DNA from 3 places in the Promicromonospora kroppenstedtii genome. Region 2 is predicted to be linked to each of the others. Evidence: riboswitches for the same ligand, from Rfam matches in the RefSeq annotation. Region 2 holds a riboswitch; each other region holds the start of a gene.
The links. Region 2 has a riboswitch for thiamine pyrophosphate ahead of thiM (hydroxyethylthiazole kinase). Riboswitches for the same ligand answer to the same signal wherever they lie in the genome.

Region 1: another riboswitch for thiamine pyrophosphate. It lies ahead of ACH47X_RS03525 (TenA family protein); the one in region 2 lies ahead of thiM (hydroxyethylthiazole kinase).
Region 3: another riboswitch for thiamine pyrophosphate. It lies ahead of ACH47X_RS25830 (thiamine ABC transporter substrate binding subunit); the one in region 2 lies ahead of thiM (hydroxyethylthiazole kinase).

Annotation. Positions count from the first base shown of each region.
Region 1 is NZ_JBIRYI010000001.1:805,568-813,336, reverse strand. Features, by position in the region: gene ACH47X_RS03540 (family 43 glycosylhydrolase) at 1-859, shown strand, start outside; gene ACH47X_RS03535 (methyltransferase domain-containing protein) at 1,042-1,800, shown strand; gene ACH47X_RS03530 (SRPBCC family protein) at 1,838-2,269, opposite strand; gene ACH47X_RS03525 (TenA family protein) at 2,324-3,097, opposite strand; TPP riboswitch at 3,089-3,181, opposite strand; gene ACH47X_RS03520 (LLM class F420-dependent oxidoreductase) at 3,228-4,007, shown strand; gene ACH47X_RS03515 (glycoside hydrolase family 15 protein) at 3,953-5,866, opposite strand; gene ACH47X_RS03510 (hypothetical protein) at 5,967-7,223, opposite strand; gene ACH47X_RS03505 (GDSL-type esterase/lipase family protein) at 7,442-7,769, shown strand, end outside.
Region 2 is NZ_JBIRYI010000001.1:513,133-520,901, reverse strand. Features, by position in the region: gene ACH47X_RS02335 (aldo/keto reductase) at 1-466, opposite strand, end outside; gene ACH47X_RS02330 (TetR/AcrR family transcriptional regulator) at 591-1,163, shown strand; TPP riboswitch at 1,227-1,324, shown strand; gene thiM (hydroxyethylthiazole kinase) at 1,314-2,156, shown strand; gene thiE (thiamine phosphate synthase) at 2,153-2,887, shown strand; gene thiD (bifunctional hydroxymethylpyrimidine kinase/phosphomethylpyrimidine kinase) at 2,884-3,810, shown strand; gene dxr (1-deoxy-D-xylulose-5-phosphate reductoisomerase) at 3,977-5,146, opposite strand; gene ACH47X_RS02305 (RyR domain-containing protein) at 5,159-6,988, opposite strand; gene ACH47X_RS02300 (hypothetical protein) at 7,110-7,769, shown strand, end outside.
Region 3 is NZ_JBIRYI010000024.1:2,244-10,012, forward strand. Features, by position in the region: gene ACH47X_RS25780 (sulfate/molybdate ABC transporter ATP-binding protein) at 1-441, opposite strand, end outside; gene ACH47X_RS25785 (ABC transporter permease) at 438-1,205, opposite strand; gene modA (molybdate ABC transporter substrate-binding protein) at 1,202-2,017, opposite strand; gene ACH47X_RS25795 (molybdopterin-binding protein) at 2,014-2,424, opposite strand; gene ACH47X_RS25800 (RrF2 family transcriptional regulator) at 2,526-2,984, shown strand; gene ACH47X_RS25805 (sulfite exporter TauE/SafE family protein) at 3,192-4,112, shown strand; gene ACH47X_RS25810 (molybdenum cofactor biosynthesis protein B) at 4,109-4,621, shown strand; gene ACH47X_RS25815 (MoaD/ThiS family protein) at 4,658-4,897, opposite strand; gene moaC (cyclic pyranopterin monophosphate synthase MoaC) at 4,894-5,364, opposite strand; gene ACH47X_RS25825 (DUF4235 domain-containing protein) at 5,385-5,666, opposite strand; TPP riboswitch at 5,704-5,809, shown strand; gene ACH47X_RS25830 (thiamine ABC transporter substrate binding subunit) at 5,805-6,884, shown strand; gene ACH47X_RS25835 (ABC transporter permease) at 6,881-7,769, shown strand, end outside.

The DNA of each region.
Region 1 (7,769 bases), 290 kb from region 2:
GTCCAGCTTCGTGGACAGCGACGGCACCCGGTACATCCTGTGGAAGAACGACGGCAACGCCATCGGCGCCACCACCTGGATCCACGTGCAGCGCGTGGCCTCGGACGGCATCACGTTCCAGGGCGGCGCCGCCCAGGTGCTACGCAACGACCGGGCCGACGAGGCCGGCATCATCGAGGCACCCGTGGTGACCAAGGTGGACGGCAAGTACGTGCTGTTCTACTCGGCCGGCCCGTACAGCACCAACTCGTACGGCACCAACTACGCCGTCGCCAGCTCCATCACCGGGCCGTACACCAAGGCCTTCCGGTTCCTCATGACCACCGACTCGCTCGACGGCGCCGTGGCCGGCCCCGGCGGCGCGGACGTGCTGCGCGACTCCGGCGGCGACAAGCTGATCTTCCACGGCCACCGGGACGCGGGCGGCCGCGGCATGTACGTGGCCGACCTCGGCTGGGCCGGCTCCAACCCCGTGGTGCGCGGCAGCCGGGTGCGCTACGAGGCCGAGCGCGGCACCCTGAACAACTGCTCGGTGCGCGAGAACGCGGCCGGCGCCTCGGACGGCAAGGTCGCCGCGTACATCGACCACGCGGACAGCTCGGTCGACATCGGCGCGATCTACGTGCCGACGTCCGGCAGCTACACCCTGCACGTGGGCTACGCCAACGGCTCGGCAGAGACGGCGTCGCACACGGTGACCGTCAACGGGACCTCCGCCGGGTCGATCAGCTACCCGATCACCGGCTGGGACAACTGGCAGCAGGTCAGCAAGGACATCACGCTGCAGGCCGGCTGGAACACCATCCGCCTGGGCAAGGGGACGGCGTTCACGGAGCTCGACTACATCGAGGTCGCGTAGCCGCCCCGCCCCAGCGAGTCGACAGCCCAGCGATCACGCCCGAACCGCAACCGTTCCGGCGCAATCGCTGGGCTGCGGCGTGCGCGGGGCACGATCGCCGGGCCATGGCGCACATCAGGGCCAGTACCGCGGCCCGCCGTGATGTATCTTGATATCAAGATACTCGACGGCGAGGAGTTGTGATGGCCGACTGGAACCCCGGCGCATACCTGCAGTACACGGACGAGCGGTCCCGGCCGTTCACGGAGCTGGTCGCCCGTGTGCCGGGGTCACCGACCACGATCGTGGACCTGGGCTGCGGCCCGGGCCATCTCACCCCGGTGCTCCGTGCCCGGTGGCCCGAGGCGCACGTGACCGGCGTGGACGCCTCCCCCGCCATGATCGAGCGCGCCCGGGAGGCGGACCCGGGCACCGAGTACGTGCTGGCCGACCTCAGCACGGACGAGCACCGGGCCGACCTCGTGATCAGCAACGCGGCGCTCCAGTGGGTGCCGGGACACCGCGACCTGCTGACGACGCTCGCCGACCGCGCCGCGCAGACCTTCGCGTTCCAGGTGCCGGGCAACCACGACGCGCCGAGCCACCGGCTGCTGCGGGAGGTCGCGGCGCGCGCGCCGTACGCCGACGTCGTCGGGCCGGTGGAACGGCGGGCCACCGCCGACCCGGGCGAGTACCTGGAGATCCTGGCCCGGCCGGGCTGGTCGGTGGACGCGTGGGAGACCACGTACACCCACGTGCTGCACGGGCCGGACCCGGTGCTGCGCTGGATCTCGGCGACCGGAGCCCAGCCCACGCTCCAGGCACTGGAGGCGAAGGACCCGGCCCTGCGCGCCCGGTTCGAGGAGGAGTTCGGGGCAGCCCTGCGCGCGGCCTACCCCGAGCACGCGCACGGGACGCCGCTGGCGTTCCGCCGGGTGTTCGTGGTGGCCACGCGGGTCTGAACCGGTACGGCGCCGAGCGCCGGTGCCAGGCCCGGCGTCAGCCCTGCCGGGTGACGCGGGCCTCGAGCCCGGCCAGCTCGGTGTCGACGTACTCCCGGGTGCGCTTCCCCACCAGACCGCCGACCAGCCACGCCAGCGAGCCGGTCTGCGTGATGGCGAGCGTCACCCTGGAGCGACCGTCCGGCAGCGGCTCGACCAGGTGCTCCGCCTGCGTGGTCACACCTGGCGCCTCGGTGATCCACGCGAAGTGCCGCGGCGGGTCCCACTCGTCCATCAGCCAGACCGCGAGCGGCAGCTCCGGCTGCTCGATCCGCACCTGGGTGCCGACGTCGGGCGGGTTGGGCCCGTCGATGATCTCGACCGACCGCATGGACGACGTCCAGTCGGGCATGTGCTCGACGTCGGACAGGACCGCCCACACCTCCTCGGGTGTCGCGTCGATCTCGGCGGAGGTGCTGTAGTTCGGCATCGGTGCTCCTGTCCTCGGGTCGGCGCCGTCGGCGGCGTCACCCCTAGTCTCGGCCTACAGAGGTGGCGTCGGCCAGGCGGGGCGGGTCAGGCCCTGCTCGAAGAAGAGGTACTCGTGCACCGACGAGATCTCGAAGGCCCGCAGCATCCGTTCCCGCTGGTCCGGGGAGACCCAGCGGGCGGCGGCGTCCGCCAGGGCGCGAGCCTGCCGGGTCGCTACCTGGAAGCCCTCGTCGCCGTAGGTGCCGATCCAGGCCGCGTAGGGGTGGCCGGCGAGGCCGCCGGGGCGACGTCCGGCCAGCTCCACGAGCACACCGCCGACATGGGCGTAGAGCCAGTAGCAGGGCAGCAGCGCTGCGATGGTCTCCGCGTAGCTGCCCGACGCCGCGGCATGCAGGTGACCGGTGTAGGCCGCGGTCACGGGTGAGGCCTCGACGGCGGCGACGTCGGCCGCGGCGAGCCCGGCGTGGGCGCCCAGCCAGTCGCGGTGCAGCGCCGTCTCGACCTCCAGCGCCGAGACCGACGACCGCGCGAGAAAGCCCTGTGCGGCCGGGTCTGGCGCACTCTGCGCGGCCCGTGCCAGGACGCGCGAGTACTCGCGCAGGTAGGCGGCGTCCTGGGCGAGGTAGAACGCGAACGCCTCGGCGGGCAGCGAGCCGTCCGCGAGCGCCACGACGAACGGCATCCGGTCGACGGCGTCGCGCCAGCCCGCGATGCGGTCCCAGGCCTCCTCCGTGAAGGGGCGGACGGCGTCGTCGTCCGGCGTGGTGCGGGTCTCGGCACGGGCAACGACGGGTGTCTCCGCGGAGACGGGTACGACAGAGGTCACGATGGACATCCCTTCGCCAGCATGATCTGGATCAGGTTCGACGGGTGTGGTCTCAGCCCTGGCAGGGCACCCCGTGTCACGTGCCGCCGAGGCTACCGGATGGAAGACGTGCCGGTCGTAGGCTGCCACCATGACAGACCGCCCCATCCGCATCGGAGTCCAGCTCCAGCCCCAGCACGCCGACTACTCGCAGCTTCGGGACGCGGTGCTCCGCGCCGAGGACGCCGGCGTCGACATCTTGTTCAACTGGGATCATTTCTTCCCGCTCAGCGGCGACCCCGACGGCAAGCACTTCGAGTGCTGGACCATGCTCGGCGCGTGGGCCGAGCAGACCGAGCGGGTGGAGATCGGCGCGCTGGTGTCGGGCATCGGCTACCGCAACCCCGACCTGCTGGCGGACATGGCGCGCACGGTCGACCACATCTCGGGCGGGCGGCTGATCCTGGGCCTGGGTGCCGGCTGGTTCGAGAAGGACTACGACCAGTTCGGCTACGAGTTCGGCACGGCTGGTTCCCGGATCGCGAGCCTGGCCGACGCCGTGCCGCGCATCAAGGCCCGGCTGGCGGCCGGCAACCCGGCGCCCACCCGCGAGATCCCGATCCTGATCGGCGGTGGCGGGGTGCGCAAGACGCTGCGGATCGTGGCCGAGCACGCCGACATCTGGCACGCGTTCGGCGACGTGCCCACGCTGACCGGCAAGTCGGCGATCCTCGACGAGCACGGCGCCGCCGTCGGGCGGGACACCGCGAACCTGGTGGAGCGCTCGGTGCAGGCGCAGGGTTCGCCCGAGGAGACGGGCGAGGCCCTGGTGGCGGCGGGGGCCACGCTGTTCACCGTGGGGGTGACGGGGCCGGACTACGACCTGTCGACCGCGGAGCGCTGGATCGCCTGGCGCGACTCCCACGGCTGAGACTCGGCCGGCACGGCGACGGTGCCGGGGTCGGCGGCACGCTCGCCGTCGACCTCGGCACCGGCAGCAGGCACGGCGAGGCCCTGGCCGAGCCGCAACGCGCTGTTGACCAGGCCCAGGTGGCTGAACGCCTGGGGCGTGTTGCCGAGGTGGCGCCCGGTGCGCACGTCGTACTCCTCGCTGAGCAGCCCCACGTCGTTGCGCAGCGTGAGCAGCCGCTCGAACAGGGCGACGGCCTCCTCGACGCGGCCGATGCCGTGCAGCGCGTCCACGAGCCAGAAGTTGCACACCAGGAACGTCGCCTCGGCGCCCGGCAGGCCGTCCACCTGGTCGTCGGCCGCGTTGTGGTAACGACGCAGGAGCCCGTCCTGGCCGAGCTCGCGCTGCACGGCATCGACCGTGCCGACCACGCGGGGGTCGTCCCAGGGCAGGAACCCCACCTGCCCGATGAGCAGCAGCGCGGCGTCGAGCCCGTCGGAGCCGTAGAACTGGGTGAACGTGTTGCGCTCGACGTCGAACCCGTTGGTGCAGACGTCCTCGTGGATGCGGTCCCGGACGGCGCGCCAGCGGTCCACGGGCTCGTCGACCAGGCCGTACTTCTCGACGGCGCGCACCGCCCGGTCGAACCCGGCCCAGGCCATGACGCGCGAGTGCACGAACGCCCGGCGCGGGCCGCGCACCTCCCACAGCCCGTTGTCGAGGTCGGCCCAGTGCTCCTCGAGGTGCTCCAGCAGCGCGCGCTGCAGGCGCCACGCCTCCCGGTCCTGCTCCAGCCCGGCCTCCCGGGCCTGGTGCAGGGCGTCCAGCGTCTCGCCCCACACGTCGATCTGGAGCTGGTTCGCCGCCCCGTTGCCGATCCGGACCGGCGCGGAGCCCTCGAAGCCGGGCAACCAGTCGATCGTGTACTCCGGCAGCCGACGCCGCCCGTCGAGCCCGTACATGATCTGCAGGTCGGCGGGGTCGCCGGCGACGGCGCGCAGCAGCCATGCCCGCCAGTCCCGGGCCTCGTCGATGAAACCCGTGCCGATCAGGGCCTGCAGGGTGAGCCCGGCGTCGCGCAGCCAGCAGTACCGGTAGTCCCAGTTGCGCTCGCCCCCGATCTCCTCGGGCAGCGACGTCGTGGCCGCCGCCGCTATGGCACCCGTCGGCGCGTAGGTCAGCGCCTTCAGCGTGATCAGCGACCGGTGCACGGCGTCGGACCACGGGCCGGTGTAGGTGCACCCGCCGACCCAGGACCGCCAGAAGTCCTCCGTGTCGGCGAGCGCCGCGTACGGGTCCACCGGGTCCTTCGTGGCCAGGTGCGACGCGTGATAGTTCAGGACGAACGGCACCCGCTCCCCCGGCCCCACGGTGAACTCCGCGCGCAGCACCGAACCCTCGTTCGCGCCCGCGTGCTCCAGCGGCACCGGCGAGTCGATCCGCACCGAGTCCGGGCCGGCGACGGCGCGCAGCGCGTCCCGGTCCCAGGTGATCCACGGCACGATGTCGCCGTAGTCGAACCGGAGCCGGAGCTCCGTGGTCATCGGCACGTGCCCGCTGATGCCTTCGACGATCCGGACCAGGTCTGCCTCCTCGCCGCGCGGCGGCATGAGGTCGAGCACCCGCACCCGGCCCTCGGGCAGGTCCCACTCCGTCTCCAGGATCAGCGTGTCGCCCCGGTAGCGCCGGCTCGTGCACGCGCCGCCCGACGTCGGGCCGAGCCGCCACGACCCGTGCCGCTCGTCGCCGAGCAGCGCGGCGAAGCAGGCCGGGGAGTCGAACCTCGGCAGGCACATCCAGTCGATCGAACCGTCCCGGCCGACCAGAGCCGCGGTCTGGAGATCTCCGACCAACCCGTAATCCTCGATTCGGCGCGTCACCGTCAAAGACTAGGTTCGCCGCGACCCGGACACCATGGATCGACGTGTCAGACGTACAGGCCGATCGGGTGACCCGTACGTCCGACACGTCAGGCAGCACTCAGAACGACGAGGCGTCCGCCGCGTACACCCACCGGTGACCCGGGTACTCGCCGAGCGACCACAGGTAGTCCCGCGTCGGGTCGTAGGACAGGTCCTCGGCACCCACGGTCAGCGCGTCACCGTGCCGCACGATCGCGCCCGACGGCGCGACGAACGTGTGCAGGTCACCGTCCGAGTTCGGGTTCGAGAAGTCGTCGCCGTCGCTCTGCGAGAAGAAGAACTCGCCGTTGATCGCCGTCGAGCCCTGCACGCTCTCCAGGTCCGTGCGGTACGCCTCGGTCGCCTTGATGACGCCGTCCGCGGCCGGCTTCAGGTACCGGTTCGTGTAGTCGATCGGCACGCGGATGGTCCGCACCTGGGCGCCCGCCGCGAGGTCGTCCTTGCTGCGGTACTCGCTGACGACCACCGAGTCCGGCGAGCTGCTGCGGTCCAGCGACACCGACGAATGCTGCAGCTGCGCGTAACCACCCGCCGTCGAGTCCGTGAACCTGGCCGTCTGGGGCAGCACGTACTTGTAGTCGAACGCGTGGTACGAGCCGTCGGACTGCCGCCCGATCTTCGACGCGCTGCCCGTCGAGACCTGCCACAGGTGGTCCAGGTCGAACACCCGGAAGCCGCCGCCCGTGTCCGCCACGTACAGCAGGTTGCCGTACCACATGATGCCGCCCGCGTGGATGTCGATCGGCTTGAACGACGGCGTGGCCGTGGTGCCGCTCGGCTCCACCAGCAGCAGGTGCCGGTACGGCGGGGCCGAGGCGCTCGCCGACAGGTTCGACACGCTGATGCGGACGCCCTTGTCGATGCCGTCCTCGGCGTGGTCGTACCAGCTCACCAGGTTGATGCGCTTGCCCTCGTAGGTACCCGCGGCGAACGCGTCCGAGCTGGTGGTGATGCCCTGCGGGTACCAGGCGCTCGTGTCCTGGTCGCCGTCGTTCCAGCAGTAGTACGCCGTGCGGTGCGTGACCGAGGGGGCGCTGCCGCAGCTCGGGGTGCGGTTGCCGTCGTCGGCCACGGTACTCATGGACACGTTCGGTAGAGCGGAATCGAGGGCGCCGATCAGGGACGACGACGTCTCGGACAGGGTGTAGCGGAAGTTGCTCGCGGTGAGCGGCGTGGCGGCGGCCGCGAGGGACGACCCCTGTTCGCCGGAGGCCTGGCTCGCGGTGGCCTGGCTCGCGGTGGCCTGGCTCGCGGACACGAGCAGAGCGACCACCCCCAGACTCGCTACGACAAGTGCGGAACGACGACGGCGCATGGTGGTCTCCTTGCTCGAAGGGACTTTCGCCCGCCCACCGTAGGGACCGGCCGCCCGCGGATGCGAGCAAAAAGCGGCTTCGACCGCGATGACAGCGTTGACAGTCGGATGCCCGGGTCATACGTTCCGTGCGGCGGATGTTTTGTCCGGTGTGGCGCACGGGGTGCCATGCCGCGTACTCGATCAGCGACGACTCGAGCAGCGAAGCAGGTGGACCGATGGAGTTCCGAGACCTTGCACGTACCGTGATCACGCTCGTCACCGCGGCCGGGATAGCGGCCGGTGGGGCGGTTGGCGCGAGCGCGGCAGCGCCCGCCGAGCCCGTGGCTGCCGGACCGATGATCGCCGAAGTGGCGGACGGCGGACCCTCGGACGGCGAGGCGGCCGCCGTTCCGCCTGGGCCGGACGCCGACACGTGGTCGACGTCGTGGACGCAGTCGCAGCAGCGCAGCTCCGGGCTGAGCCCGGAGACGTTCCAGAACCGCTCGGTGCGGGTCGTGACCCGGCTGACGCAGGGCGGATCGGCGCTGCGGGTGCGACTGCAGA
Region 2 (7,769 bases):
CGGCGGGCATGGTGGACGAGCCGATGGCGCGCACCTTGCCCGAGTTGATCAGGTAGGTCAGCGCCGCGAGCGTGTCCTCCACGTCGGTGTCGGGGTCGGGACGGTGGATCTGGTACAGGTCGATGTGGTCCGTGCCGAGGCGGCGCAGCGAGTTCTCGACCTCGGCGATGATCCAGCGCCGGGAGTTGCCGCGGTGGTTGGGGTCGTCGCTCATGGGCAGGTGCACCTTGGTGGCCAGGACGACGTCGTCGCGCCGGCCCTTGAGCGCCTTGCCCACGATCTCCTCGGACTCGCCCCGTGAGTAGGCGTCGGCCGTGTCGATGAAGTTGATGCCCGCGTCGAGCGCCTTGTGGATGATCTTGACCGACTCGTCGTGGTCGGGGTTGCCGATCGCGCCGAACATCATCGCGCCGAGCGCGTAGGGGCTGACCTTGATGCCGGTCCGGCCGAGGTTGCGGTACTGCATGGGGCCCTCCTGGGGTCGAGAGGTCTGGTGAGCGCACCCGCGATGCCGTAGTCTGGAACTAAGCGGAACGCTCTTCCAGAACTATATGGAAAGGCGTTCCGGTTAGCAACGGATCGGGAGAGAAGTGACCCAGCACACAGAGCAGCGCCCCCTGCGCCGCGACGCGCAGCGCAACATCGGCGCGCTGCTCGACGCCGCCAAGCAGGTCTTCGGCACGTCCGGCGTGGACGCGCCCGCGAAGGAGATCGCCGACCTCGCGGGCGTCGGCGTCGGCACGCTCTACCGCCACTTCCCCAAGCGGTCCGACCTGGTCAAGGCCGTCTTCCAGGCCGAGGTCGACGCCACCGCCGACGCCGCCCCCGCCCTGGCCGCCGCCCACGAACCCGTCGTCGCACTGGAGAAGTGGCTCCACCGGTACACCGAGTTCCTCGCGACCAAGCGCGGGCTCGCCTCCGCACTGCACTCCGGCGACCCGACGTTCGACGCGCTGCCCGCGTACTTCATGGGCCGGCTCGGCCCCGCCGTCGGCTCCCTGCTCGACGCCGCCGCCGCGGCCGGCGCCATCCGCGCCGTCGCCAGCCCCAAGGACCTGCTCTACGCCGTGTCCAAGCTGTCGGTGACCATGAACGACGAGGAGCCCGACCACGGCCGCCGCATGCTCGACCTGCTCGTCGACGGGCTGCAGCACCGGGCCTGACCCCTCCCCTTCCAGCACGCACCGACGGTTCCGGACACCCGCCGAAGCCGTATAAGGTCGGCACCCAATGGCGCGGGGCGCAGGGCACCAGCCCGGCTGAGATGCACCCGTGGAACCTGATCTAGGTAGTGCTAGCGAAGGGAACGCCTCATGGGCTCAGTCCTGCCCGACGCCGTCGCGTCGGTCGTCACCGCGGTGCGCGACACCGCCCCACTGGTGCACTGCGTGACCAACGTCGTGGTCACGGGCTTCACCGCCAACATGCTGCTCGCCGCCGGCGCGGCACCAGCCATGGTCGCCGACCCCGAGGAGGCGCCGATCATGGCCGGCGTCGCCGGCGGGCTGCTGATCAACCTCGGCACCGTCGAGGGCCGCCAGGCCGACGGCATGCGGGCCGCCGTCGACGGCGCCACCGCCGCCGGCGTGCCCTGGGTGCTCGACCCCGTGGCCATCGGCGCGCTCCCGCTGCGCACGCGGCTCGCCGCCGAGCTCTACGCCCGCGGCCCTGCCGTCGTGCGCGGCAACGCGTCCGAGATCCAGGCGCTCGCGGGCGGGGCCGGCGGCCGCGGCGTCGACTCCCTGGACACGCCGGACGGCGTGCGGGACGTCGCGCTCGGCCTGGCCCGGTCCTCCGGTGCCGTGATCGCCGTGAGCGGCGCGTCCGACCTGATCACCGACGGTGAGCGCGTCGTCCGCGTCCGGGCGGGCAGCTCCCTGATGACGCGCGTGACCGGGGTCGGCTGCTCGCTCGGCGCGCTGGTCGCGGCGTGCGCCGCCGTCACCGAGGACCGGCTGCTCGCCGCGACGGCCGCCACGGCCTGGCTCTGCGTCGCCGCGGACCGCACGACGTCGGCGACGCCCGGCAGCTTCGCCGTCGAGCTGGTGGACCGCGTGTTCGACGTCGACCCCGAGACGGTCGGGTTCGGCGCCGGGCTGGTGGACGAGTCCACGGCGGGGTCTTCCCCGACCACGGTCGCGCGGGCCGGCGCGTGAGCGCCCGGATCCGCCTCGACCCGTCCGTCTACCTGGTCACCGACACCCAGCAGTGCGGCGGCCCCACGGGGGTCGTCGCCACGGTCGGCGCGGCGGTCGACGGCGGCATCACCGCCGTCCAGCTCCGCGACCCGGCGGCGAGCACGCGCGAGCTCGTGGACCTCGGCCGCGCGCTGGTCGCGCTGCTCCGGCCGCTCGGGGTGCCGCTGGTCGTCGACGACCGGGTCGACGTCGCGCTCGCGATCGACGCCGACGGCGCCCACGTGGGCCAGCGCGACCTGGACCCCGTCTCGGCGCGCCGGCTCCTGGGCCCGGACCGGCACCTCGGGCTCAGCGTGAGCACGCCGGAGGAGGCGCGGGCGGTCGCGGACCTGCCCGCCGGCACGGTGGACCTGCTGGGCGTCGGGCCGGTGCGGCCCACCCTGACCAAGACCGACGCCCGCGCGGCGATCGGCTTCGCGCGGCTCGGCGTCGTCACAGCCGCCTCGGCGTTCCCCTGCGTGGCGATCGGCGGGTTGCGGGCCGCCGACGTCGCCGCGCTGCACGCGGCGGGGGCAGCCGGGAGCGCCGTCGTGTCCGCCGTCTGCGGGCGGCCGGACCCGGCCGCCGCAGCCCGGGAGATCGCGCGGGCGTGGGCCTCGGTCCGCGGCGGCTCGGACCCGGGCGGCGGCCCGAGGGGCGAACGTGCGCCCACCGCTCGGCCCGGCACGCCGACGGGACCAGCCGCATGACCGCGCAGCACAGTGCGCCGTCCGCGGAAGCACGTACCCGCTCCACGCCCGACGCCGGACCGCGCACCCGGCCGCCGGGGCATCCGGTCGTGGCGCTGACGATCGCCGGGTCGGACCCGTCCGGCGGCGCAGGGATCCAGGCCGACCTGAAGACCTTCGCGGCGCTCGGCGGCTACGGCTGCGCGGTGCTCACGGGACTGACGGCGCAGTCGACGACCGGCGTGACGCGGGTGCACCCGGTGCCCGCCGACATGGTGCGCGCGCAGCTCGACACGCTGTTCGCCGACGTCGCCGTGGACACGATCAAGATCGGCATGACGACGGACGCCGCCGTCGCCGGGGCGGTCGCCGCCGTCGTGCGTGACCTGCGGGCCGTCGGGCGGGCGCCGTTCGTGGTGCTCGACCCGGTGATGGTCGCGACGTCGGGCGACCGGCTGCTGGCGCCCGACGCCGAGGCCGTGCTCCGCGACGAGCTGCTCCCCCTGGCTGACCTCGTCACGCCCAACCTGCCCGAGGCCGCCGTGCTGCTCGGCGTCGAACCGGCCCGCGACGGCCGTGAGGCGGCGGACCAGGCCCGGGCGCTGAGCGCGCTCGGGGCAGGGTGTGCGCTGGTCAAGGGCGGGCACCTCGACTCGGCCGAGTCGGTCGACCACCTCGCGGGCCCCGGCGTGGACGGCGTCGTCGCTCTGACCGCGCCCCGTGTGCCGACCCGGAACACCCACGGCACGGGCTGCACGCTGAGCTCGGCCTGCGCCGTCCTGCGGCCGGTGCACGACGGCTGGGAACCGGCCGTCCGGGCCGCCAAGGAGTACCTCACCGGGGCGCTGCGTGCCGCGGACGACCTGGTCGTGGGCGGCACCGGGACCGCACCGGGACCGTGGCGGGGCCACGGGCCGGTGCACCACGGCTTCGCGACCCGCTGAGCCGGGGTGGGCCCGGGAGATCCCCTTTGAGGCCTAAGTTTCTTTGCTTTGAGGAGTCCGAAAGCGAAGAAACTTAGGCCTCAAAGGGGATCGGGCGCAGCGGGATCAGGCCAGCCGGACGACCAGCCCCAGCAGGACCGGGCCGGACGGCCGGCCGGCTCCAGCATCAGACCGACTTCAGGATCTCCGCCGCACGCGCCCGGGCCCAGGCGTCGGCCTCCAGGACACCCTCGACCGAGCCCGCGTCGCCCGCCCCGGTGGTCGCGTGCGCCTCGACGACGGCGGCCACGGTGTCGACGATGTCGAGGAACCCGATCGTCCCGTCGTGGAACGCGTCCACGCACACCTCGTTCGCGGCGTTGTACACGGCGGGGTGGGTGCCGCCGGCCTCGCCGACCTGGCGCGCCAGTCGCACGGCGGGGAACGCATCGTCGTCCAGGGGCAGGAACTCCCAGCTCGCGGCCTGCGTCCAGTCGATGCCGACGTCGACGTCCGGCAGCCGGTCCGGCCAGGACAGGCCGAGCGCGATCGGCACGAGCATCCGCGGCGGCCCGGCCTGCGCGATCGTGGAGCCGTCGACGAACTCGACCATGGAGTGGATCATCTGCTGCGGGTGCACCACCACGTCGATGGCGCTGAACGGCAGGTCGAACAGGAGGTGCGCCTCGATCACCTCGAGCCCCTTGTTGACCAGGGTCGCCGAGTTGGTGGTGACCACGCGGCCCATCGCGAAGTTGGGGTGGCGCAGCGCCTGGGCGGGCGTCACGTCGCGCAGCTCGGCGCGCGGCCGGCCGCGGAACGGCCCGCCGCTGGCGGTCACCACGAGCTTGCGCACCTCGGACGACGCACCCGAGCGCAGCGACTGCGCGATCGCGGAGTGCTCCGAGTCCACGGGCACGATCTGGCCCTCGCGCCGCACGGCGGCCTTGACCAGGGCGCCACCCACCACGAGCGACTCCTTGTTCGCCAGCGCCAGGGTCGAGTCCGCGGCCAGCGCGGCCAGGGTGGGGCGCAGCCCGACCGAGCCGGTGATGCCGTTGAGCACCACGTCGCTGCCCCGGCCGGCCACCTCGGTGGCGGCCTCGGGTCCGGTGAGCACCTCGACGTCCCCGGCCCCCGCCTCGCGCAGGAGCGTGGTCAGCGCGGGGCCCGCGGCCGGGTCGGCGACCGCGACGGTGCGCACGTGGAGCATGGCCGCCTGGCTCGCGAGCAGCCGGAGGTCCGAGCCGCCCGCGGACAGGGCGTCCACGCGGAACCGCTCGGGGTTGCGCCCGATGACGTCGATGGCCTGCGTGCCGATGGAACCGGTGGAGCCCAGAAGGGTGACGCTTCGCATGGGCCCATCCTGTCAGCCCTCGCCCGGCTGCTCGGACCGGCCGCGGCCGAACATCCGCCAGCCGCGCACCACGCCGCGCGGGTCGGGCACGGGGGCGTCCGCGGCCTCCCACCCGGCGTCGTCGTCGAGCGGCACCACGTGCAGGCCGAAGTCGGCCAGGATCACCGGAATGGCCCGGATCGCCGCGCGGTCCTTCTCGCGGTCGGCCTCCGAGAGGTCGGCCCAGGGCCGCAGGTCCGGGTGCAGCCGGCGGGCGTCGTCGCGCTCGGGGCCGTAGGTCCAGCCCGCGGCGACCTTCTCGGCCATCCAGCGGTCGTGCTCGTCGACGGCGCGCGCGTCCACGACGGGCTCCGGGATCCGGCCGTGCTCCGCGCTGCCGGCGGGCACCACGGTGCAGCCCATCTGGCGCAGGCGGTCCGGGATCGCGCGGACCTGGGCGCGGTTCGCGGCCCGTAGGTCCTCCGACAGCTCCGCCCACGAGACCATCGCGGGCGTGCTCTGCCAGGGCACGCCCCGGGCACGCTGGTTGCGCAGGTAGGTCAGGTGCGCGGAGACGGCCATGAGGTCGTAGACGTCGTCGTGCACCAGGGCGCCCGGCGCCGTCGCCCGGCGCAGCAGCGTGCCGGGCTCCACGACGTCGAGGCGACCCGCGAGGTCGTCGAGGATGGCGCCGTCGTGCGCGCCGAAGAGCCCGCCCAGCCCGGCGAGCCGGTTCAGGCGCAGCACGACGGCGCCTTCGCTCGCGCGCCAGAGGTCGCTGTCGCGCAGCGCCTCGCGGAGCGCGTCACCGTCGTCGTCGTGGCACACGTAGACACGCTGGGGTGTGCCCACCGACCGGACCTGCGCGAACGTGTCCACGGGGACCAGCCGGCACGCGGCGCTCACGGAGGGCCAGCGGGCACGCAGCGCCGCGGCGGCCTCCCACGCGCCCGGCCCGACCAGGGTCACCGTGAGCGGTTCGCCGCCGGACGCGATCTCGACGCTCCGCAGGCGCGCGAACGCCACGACCAGCGCCCGGCCGAACGTCCCGTGCCCGACGACGGAGATGTGCGGCGCGGTGCCGCGCGCGACGGCCCGGTCGCGCCGCACCAGGGACCGCGCCACGAGCTCGCCGAGCGTGAAGAAGTCGACGCCCGGCTGGGGATGGCTCAGGTGCCGTGCCTGCAGGGCGAGGGCCAGCTCCGGGTCGCTGACGTGCGCGTTCAGGCGCAGGCCTGGCAGGTCGGCGGGCCGGTCCGCGCGGCTGGCCACGGCGACGGTGAGCACGTTGACGCCGGGTTCGTCGTCCTCGGCCTCGCAGGCGTACAGGACGGCGGCGCCCGCCACGCCGGCGTTGCGCAGCGAGGCGGCGTCGCCGGTCGCGGTGCGCACGACGACTGCTCCCCGGGCCGCGAGCGCCGCCGCGATGAGGTCGGCGGCGGGCGCGCGGCCCACGACGATCGCGTGCCCGCGCATGCGGCGGGTGCGCATGAGCACGAACTGGTCGGCGAACAGCGAGCGCACGGCCTCGAAGACGGCGTAGCCGGTGGCGACCGGGGCGAGGAACCGGGCGGTCTGGAGCTGCCAGGGCAGGTCACCGCCCTGGTTCGTGGCCTCGGCGCCGAGCACGAAGAGCTGGACGGAGTAGTAGACGAGGTCCCACGCGCTGGTGCCCCACTCGAAGTCGGGCGAGGTGCGGTAGATCCAGAAGCCCCACAGGCCCAGGCCGAACGCGACGCCGAACAGGGCGACGAAACCGGCGCGGACCCAGGAGCGGCGCACGCGCAGCCGCCGGGGACCGTCGGGCGGGACGACCAGCTCCGGAGCCATCTTGGTGCCTTCCTCGTCGGGCGAGCCAACCATGCTTAACCGTGCATTTCACCACGAAGGTGACTAGCGTCATGACCTGCGGCGACACTACACACCAGGGGATATGTTTCTCCCGGTCCGCGAACATTCGCCGAGGAAAGGCTGCGGGAGCAGGATGACCGACCGGATTGTCCGCTCCCTGCTACCGACCAGCCGTGCCGGGCGGGTGGCCCGGAACAGCCGCGCGCACGCCGCCCCGCCCTCCGGCGGCTACGACGCCTTCCTGTCCTACAGCCGGGACTCCGACGGCGAGTTCGCGCCCGCGTTCCACGCGGAGCTCCTCGACTTCGACAAGCGCGACGACGTGCCGGACCTGAACGTCTTCCTGGACCGGACGGGTCTGGCGAACAACCCGAGCCTCTGGGACGCGATCGAGCGCAAGCTCGAACGGTCCGACTACCTCATCCTGTTCGCCTCGGAGGGTGCCGCGAGCTCGAAGTACGTGGCCAAGGAGGTCGCGTGGTGGCTCGACCACCGCGGTCCGGAGACCCTGCTGGTCGCGCTGACCAGCGGCAAGATCGTCTGGGACCAGACGGCGAACGAGATCGACGCGATCAGCACCACGGCGTTGCCCGCGCCGCTGGTGGAGCGGATCGACCACGAACCCAAGTGGACCGACCTGACGAGGCTGCGCCAGCGCCGGTTCTGGCGGCACCATCCCGATCGGCCGGGGGTGCTCGCCGAGCTGGTGGCGCCGCTGCGCGGCTCGGACGTCAGCACCGAGGAGATCCTCAGCGCGCACATCGCCCGGCAGAGCTCGGCGGGCCTGCGCAAC
Region 3 (7,769 bases), on a different contig from region 2:
CACGGCGACGCGCTGGGCCTGCCCGCCTGACACGGCTGACGGGCGGCGTTCGCCGAGGTCGGGCAGGCCGATGCGGTCCAGCCAGCAATCGGCCTCCAGGGCTGCCGTGCGGCGGGAGGCGCCGCGGGAGCGCGGGCCGAACGCGATGTTGTGCCGCACCGAGAGGTGGGGGAAGAGCAGCGGGTCCTGCGCCAGCAGGGCCACCTGGCGCGCGTGCGGTGGAACCCAGGTGTGGGTGCGGCCGCCCTCGACGTGGGTGAGGGTGCGATCGTGGAGGGTCACGCGGCCGTCCTGCGGGCGCAGGAGCCCGGCGGCGATCGCGAGCAGCGTGGACTTGCCGGCGCCGTTGGGGCCGAGCAGGGCCACGGTCTCGCCGTCGGCGACCTCGAGGTCGACCTGGACGTCGCGTTCGGGCAGGTGTGCCGACAGGGAGAGGCTCACAGTGCGCTCCTGCTGCTCCGGGTCAGGCCGATCACGAGCACCGCCACCGCCACCAGCACGAACGACAGGGCGACGGCGGCGTCAGGGTCGGTCTCCCGCTGCAGGTAGATCTCCAGCGGGAGGGTGCGCGTGACACCCTGCAGGCTGCCCGCGAACGTGATCGTCGCGCCGAACTCGCCCAGGCACCGGGCGAACGACAGCACGGTCCCGGACAACAGGCCCGGCCAGACCAGGGGCAGCGTGACGCGGAACAGGACCGTGGTGGGCCGTGCGCCCAGGGTGGCCGCGACGACGTCGTACCGCGTGCCGGCCGTGCGGACGGCGCCCTCCAGGCTGATCACGAGGAACGGCAGCGCAACGAACGTCTGCGCCAGGACGACGGCGGCCGTGGAGAACGCGATCTGGATGCCCGCCAGCTCCAGGGACTCACCGAGCAGCCCGCGGCGCCCGAACGTGTACAGCAGCGCGATGCCGCCGACGACGGGCGGCAGCACGAGCGGGACCAGCACCAGGGACCGCAACAGGTCGATCCCCGCGAAGCGGGCCCGGGCCAGGACGAGCGCCAGTGGCACACCGACCACCAGGCAGAGCAGCGTGCTCACCGTGGACGTGCGCAGGCTCAGCAGCAGCGCCGCCACCGAGGACTCGCTGGTGATCAGGGTCCAGAAATCGGCCCAGTTGACGCGGGCCGCCATCGTCGCGAGGGGGAGCACCACCAGGAGCGCCCCCACCGCCGCGACGGTGGCGACCCAGCGGGGAATCATGGTGCCGCGAATCCCGCGTCGCTCAGCACCCGCTGCCCGTCCTGGTCCAGCACGGCGTCGACGAACTCCTGGGCGAGCTCGGGCTCCGGGCTCTGCTCGAGGGCGACGATCGGGTACACGTTGACCGCGCTGTCCGACTCGGGGAGCTCGATGCCCTCGACCTTGTCACCCGCGCCGCGGACGTCGGTCACGTAGACCAGGCCGGCGTCCGCCTCGCCGGTGATCACCTTGTTCAGCACGTCGGTGACGCTCTGCTCCTCGCTGACCGGAGCGAACGTCAGACCGGCGGCTTCCTCGACCCGTTCGGTCGCGGCCCCGCACGGCACCTCGGGCGCGCAGACGACGAGGCGCACGTCGTCGTCGGCCAGGTCGGCGAGTGAGGCGACGTCGGCCGGGTGGCCCGGCGGGACCGCGATCATCAGGGCGTTGGAGGCGAAGTCGGTGGGCGTTCCCGCCTGCAGGTCGTCCGCGACGATCTTGTCCATGTTCGCGGTGTCCGCCGAGGCGAGGACGTCGGCCGGGGCACCCTGCTGGATCTGCGCCACGAGGTCGGACGAGCCGGCGAACGACAGCTTCACGTCGACGCCGTCGTGTGCGGCCTCGAAGTCCTCCGCGATCTGCTCGAACGTACTCGTCAGTGACGCGGCCGCGTAGACGGTCAGCGTCCGGTCCGCGGCGCCGTCCGCGTCGGACGTCCCGCCCACCCCGGAACTCGCGCCGCACGCCGTCAGGGCGCCGGCCGCCAGCAGGCCGACGGAGCCGGCGGCGACGATCCGGGCCGACGCCCGGCCCCTGTGCGTGTACCCGGTCATGCGGATCCCCTCTGGTTCTCGGTCTCGATGACGACGTTGGTCGACTTGATGACCGCCACCGCCACCGATCCCGGCTCCAGGCCGAGGTCGCGCACCGCCTCGCTGCTCATCAGCGAGACCACACGGAACGGGCCGCACTGCAGCTCGACCTGCGCCATGACGGCGTCGGCCCTGATGTCGGTGACCAGGCCCACGAACCGGTTGCGGGCCGAGCTGCGCAACCCCGGCGGCAGGCGCGGCGGCGACGCGTGGTCCCGGGCGACCATGGCGACCTCGTAGCCGTCGACCACCTTGCGGCCGGCGTCGTCCGTGCGGGCGCCCAGTAGGCCGCGGTCGATCCAGCGACGCACCGTGTCGTCGCTGACGCCGAGATAGGCGGCGGCCTCCCGAATCCTCATGTGCGGCACGAATTGGATGTTAGCACCGCGATCACGCATTGATGCTGGGTTCTTGTCCTGATCTGCGGAGTCGAGGCGGTTCGGTCCGATGGGCGGGGGAGAATGGACCCATGAGGATCTCCGCACGAGCCGACTACGCCGTCCGGGCAGCTGCCGAGCTGGCGGCCGCCGACCACGACGGGCCCGTCCGCGCCGAGTCCCTGGCCCGGGCGCAGGACATCCCGCACCGCTTTCTGGAGGGGATCCTGAGCGATCTGCGTCGCGACGGCCTCGTGACGAGCCACCGCGGCGCCGGCGGCGGGTACCGCCTGGCCCGGCCCGCCGATGCGATCACCATCGCCGACGTGGTGCGGGCCGTGGACGGGCCGCTGGTCTTCGTGCGCGGCAACCGCCCGTCCGACCTGGAGTTCCAGGGTGCGGCAGCGCCGTTGCTGCACGTGTGGGTGGCCCTGCGGGCCAACGTCCGCGCGGTGCTGGAGACGGTCACCCTCGCGGACCTGGTCAGCGGATCGCTGCCGGACGAGGTGCGCGCCCTGACCGAGGGCGAGTCGGCCTGGTCCAACTCCTGATCTCCCAGGGCGGCCGGCGTCTCGCGGGGCGGCCGGTGCCCGGCTGAACTCTGAGCGGGCGGAGGACTTTCACCCTGGTTTCCATACCTACTTATCCGACCTGTGAGATGGGCATTGTTTCCGACCGGGTTAGGTGGATACCTTGGCAGGGGGCCCGATCGTGCAGGGCCTCGTGTCGTATCCCCCCGGACCTGGAAGGTCACGACCATGAGAACCCTGATCCTGCTGGCGCTCGTCGGCCTCGGCGCACAGCTGGTGGACGGAAGTCTGGGCATGGCCTACGGCGTCACCTCCACGACGTTGCTGCTGGCCATCGGCACGAACCCCGCCGCGGCATCGGCCACCGTGCACCTCGCCGAGATCGGCACGACGCTTGCGTCCGGCGCCTCCCACTGGCGCTTCGGCAACGTGGACTGGAAGGTCGTCGCCAAGATCGGTATCCCCGGCGCGATCGGCGCGTTCGCCGGCGCCACGTTCCTCTCGTCGCTGTCGACGGAGGTCGCGGGACCGGTCATGTCGGTGATCCTGCTCGCGCTGGGCCTCTACGTGCTGCTGCGCTTCACGGTGCAGGGCCTGCCGACCCGCTCGGACAAGCCGCTCCGCAAGCGGTTCCTCGCACCCCTCGGCCTGGTGGCCGGCTTCTTCGACGCCACCGGTGGTGGCGGCTGGGGCCCGGTCGGCACGCCCGCCATCCTCGCGAGCGGCCGCCTCGAGCCGCGCAAGGTGATCGGCTCGATCGACACCAGCGAGTTCCTGGTGGCCGTGGCCGCCAGCGTCGGCTTCTTCGTCGGCCTCTCCGGCGAGGGCATCGACTTCACCTGGGTGCTCGCCCTGCTCATCGGCGGCCTGATCGCGGCGCCGATCGCGGCCTGGCTGGTGCGCCTGGTGCCGCCGCGCATCCTGGGCTCGCTCGTGGGCGGCGTCATCGTGCTCACCAACTCGCGCACGCTGCTCAACAGCGACTGGATCGCTGCCTCCGACGCCGTGAAGATCCCGGTCTACGTGGTGATCTGGCTGGGCTGGGCCGCCGCCGTCGCCTGGTCCGTGCGGGCGCACCGCAACGCCGCGGCCCTCGAGCCCGCGCCCGAGAAGGCGCAGGAGCCGGAGGCCGATAGCGTGTCGGCATGACGTCCGACCAGGTCGCGGTGATCACCGTCTCCGACCGATGCGCCCGCGGCGAGGCCGAGGACCGTTCCGGCCCCGCCGCGGTGCGGGTTCTGCGGGAGGCGGGGTTCACGGACCTGGTCACCCACCTCGTGCCCGACGGCGTCGAGCCGGTCCGTGACGTGCTGCGGACCGCGCTCGACGCCGGCGCGCGTCTGGTGCTCACCACCGGGGGCACGGGCATCACGCCCCGGGACCTCACCCCCGAGGGCACGCGCGAGGTGCTGGACTACGAGGTCCCGGGCGTCGCCGACGCCGTCCGGCAGCGGGGGGTCGATACGGGGATCCCCACCGCCGTCCTGTCACGCGGGCTGGTGGGTGTGGCCCGCGGATCCGGCGGCACGCGTGCGCTCGTGGTGAACCTGCCCGGGTCGTCCGGGGGAGTGCGGGACGGCCTCGACGTGGTGCTCGCCCTGTGGCCGCACGTCCGGTCCCAGCTCGCGGGCGGCGACCATCCTGCCCCGGCGGCGTAGCCGGGGGTTCAGCAGCGGCTCGGTGGCCGCGGCGCGTCAGCCGCCCGCGAAGGGCGGCAGCACGTCGACCGTGACGCCGTCCGGCACCGGGGCATCGTCGGCCGTGGTGCGGGCGCCCGCGACCAGCAGCGCGCACCGCGGGAGCACCGTGATCAGGCCCGGGTGGGCGGCGGCGAGGGCGCCGCGCAGGGCCGCGACCGACGTCGGCCCGTCGAGCTGTTCGGTGGCGCGCCCGGCGGCCTCGCGGGCGCCGGCGAAGTAGCGGACCGTGATCACTGGGTACGCACCCAGTCGCCCGACTTGCCGCCGGTCTTGCGCTCCAGACGCACGTCCGCGAGCGAGACCGACTTGTCCAGCCCCTTGACCATGTCGATCACGGCCAGGCCCGCCACGGACACCGCCGTCAGGGCCTCCATCTCGACGCCCGTGCGGTCGGCGGTCCGGACGGTCGCGGTGACCACGACGCCGTCGTCGGTGACCTCGAGGTCGACCGCCGCGCCGTGCACGCCGATCACGTGGGCCAGCGGCAGCAGCTCGGGCGTCCGCTTGGCGGCCGCGATGCCCGCGATCCGGGCCACGGCCAGCACGTCGCCCTTGGGCACGGCGTTGTCGCGCAGCGCCTGGACCACGGCGGGGGCACAGCGGACCAGGCCGGAGGCCGTGGCCGAGCGGATGGTCGGCTGCTTTGCGGTGACATCGACCATGCGGGCCTGGCCGCGGTCGTCAAGGTGCGTGAAGCTCACGGCACCAGGGTGTCATGCCCTCACACGGCGGAGCGGCGGGCGGCGATCCGCACGGCGGCTCGGTGCGCACCCTTGGCCGCGATCCGCTTGGCGAACACTGCGGTACCGGCCGCGACGGCCGCGAACACGGTCGCCTGGAGCAGGTCCAGCTCCGGGTCGTCGGGCTTGTTGGGCGCGTCGTTACCCGTCACGCCCTTCCAGATCATGCTGACCGCCTTCTGAGCGACCCAGCCGGCCGCGATCGTCAGGGCGAGGGTGCCGACCTTCTCGCCGAGTGTCTGTTCCGTCTCAATCTGGGCCATCTCCTCACCGTAGCGCCCGGCGGCCGACTAGGCTGCATGGAAACGACAGGGGAGCGCCCCCACGGCGCTGAGAGTGCGGAAAGCCGCAGACCCTTGAACCTGATCCGGTTGACACCGGCGGAGGAAGTCGGAGGCACGATGTTGCGTCTTTCCGGTGCCCACAGGGGCACCATCACGACCGGCACGATCGCGGGCACGCTGTCAGCGGCGCTGCTGCTCGCGGGCTGCTCGGGCTCTGGTTCCGGCGACGGCGCGTCGGGCGCGGGCGACGAGACCGGGACCGTCACGCTCGTGACCCACGACTCGTGGGCGCTCGACGAGAAGCTGATCGACCAGTTCGAGCAGGAGTCCGGCACCACCGTCGAGGTCAGCGCCGCGGGTGATGCCGGCACGCTGGTGAACCAGCTCGTGCTGACCAAGGACGCGCCGCTCGGCGACGCCGTCTTCGGCATCGACAACACCTTCGCCTCCCGCGCCCTGGACGCCGGGGTGGTCGAGGAGTACACGCCCGCCGACCTGCCCGAGGGTGTCGAGCAGGTCGGCGGGGCGCTCACGCCCGTCGACCAGGGCGACGTGTGCGTGAACGCCGACGACGCCTGGTTCGAGAAGTCCGGCCTCGAGGTCCCGAAGACCCTGGAGGACCTCGCCGACCCCCAGTACAAGGACCTGCTCGTGGTGACCAACCCGGCGACGTCGTCCCCGGGTCTCGCGTTCCTGCTGGCGACCGTCGGGGCGTTCGGCGAGGACGGGTTCGAGGACTACTGGACGTCCCTGGTGGACAACGGCGTCAAGGTCGCCGACTCCTGGGAGGACGCCTACTACGTGGACTTCTCGGGTGCGGGCGAGGGCGGCGAGCGTCCGCTCGCGCTGTCGTACGCGACGTCGCCGGCCTTCACGGTGAGCGAGGACGGTTCGGAGTCGACCACCAGCGCACTGCTGGAGACCTGCTTCCGGCAGGTCGAGTACGCGGGTGTGCTCGCGGGCTCGGACAACCCCGAGGGCGCCCGGGCGCTGGTGGACTTCCTGCTCACCCATGACGTCCAGGCCGCTCTGCCGGAGTCGATGTACATGTACCCTGCCGACTCCGCGGTGGAGCTCCCCGAGGACTGGCAGAAGTTCGCGCCCCAGGCCGAGGCCCCGTTCGAGGTGGACCCGGCCCGGGTGAGCGAGCACCGCGACGAGTGGATCGAACGGTGGACCGAGACAGTCGTGGGCTGAGCCTGAGCCGGCGGCACCGGCCGCGGCTCGCACCGTTCCTGTGGGGAGCGGCCGTCGTCGTCCCCCTCGCCTTCCTCGCGGTCTTCTTCGCGTGGCCGGTGGTCGCGCTCGTCGTGCGGGGTTTCGTGCCCGACGGCGTGCTCGACCTCACCGGCTTCGCCGAGGTGCTGTCCCGGCCGCGCACCTGGCGGCTCGTGGGGCTCACGCTCACCCAGGCGGTGCTCGGCACGGCGTTCTCGGTGGTGCTCGGTCTGCCGCTCGCATACCTCCTGTACCGGCGGGCGTTCCCGGGGCGCACCCTGGCGCGCGGGCTGGTGACGGTCCCGTTCGTGCTGCCGGCGGTGGTGGTCGGCGTCGCGTTCCGCGCGCTGTTCGCGCCCGGCGGCACCCTCGGGTTCCTCGGGCTCGAGGAGTCGCTCGCCGGGATCGTCGTCGCGCTCGTCTTCTTCAACGTGTCGGTGGTGGTGCGCACCGTGGGCGGGCTGTGGGAACGGCTCGACCCCCGCGCCGAGGAGGCCGCGGCCTCGCTCGGTGCGGCGCCCGCCCGGGTCTTCCGCACCGTCACCCTGCCCTCGCTCGCACCCGCGATCACCTCCGCGGCCTCGGTGGTCTTCCTGTTCTGCGCCACCGCGTTCGGGGTGGTGCTCGTGCTCGGCGGCGTGCGGTACGGGACCATCGAGACCGAGATCTGGACCCGCACCACCCAGTTCCTGGACCTGCGGGCCGCCTCCGTGCTCTCGATCCTGCAGCTCGTGGTCATCTCGGGCGCCCTCGCCGTCTCCGCACGGGCCCGGCGGCGCCGCGAGGCCGCCCTGCACCTCGTCTCGGCGCGCCGTGCGGCCCGCCCCCTGTCCTGGCGCTCGCCCGCCGACGTCGCCGCGGCGC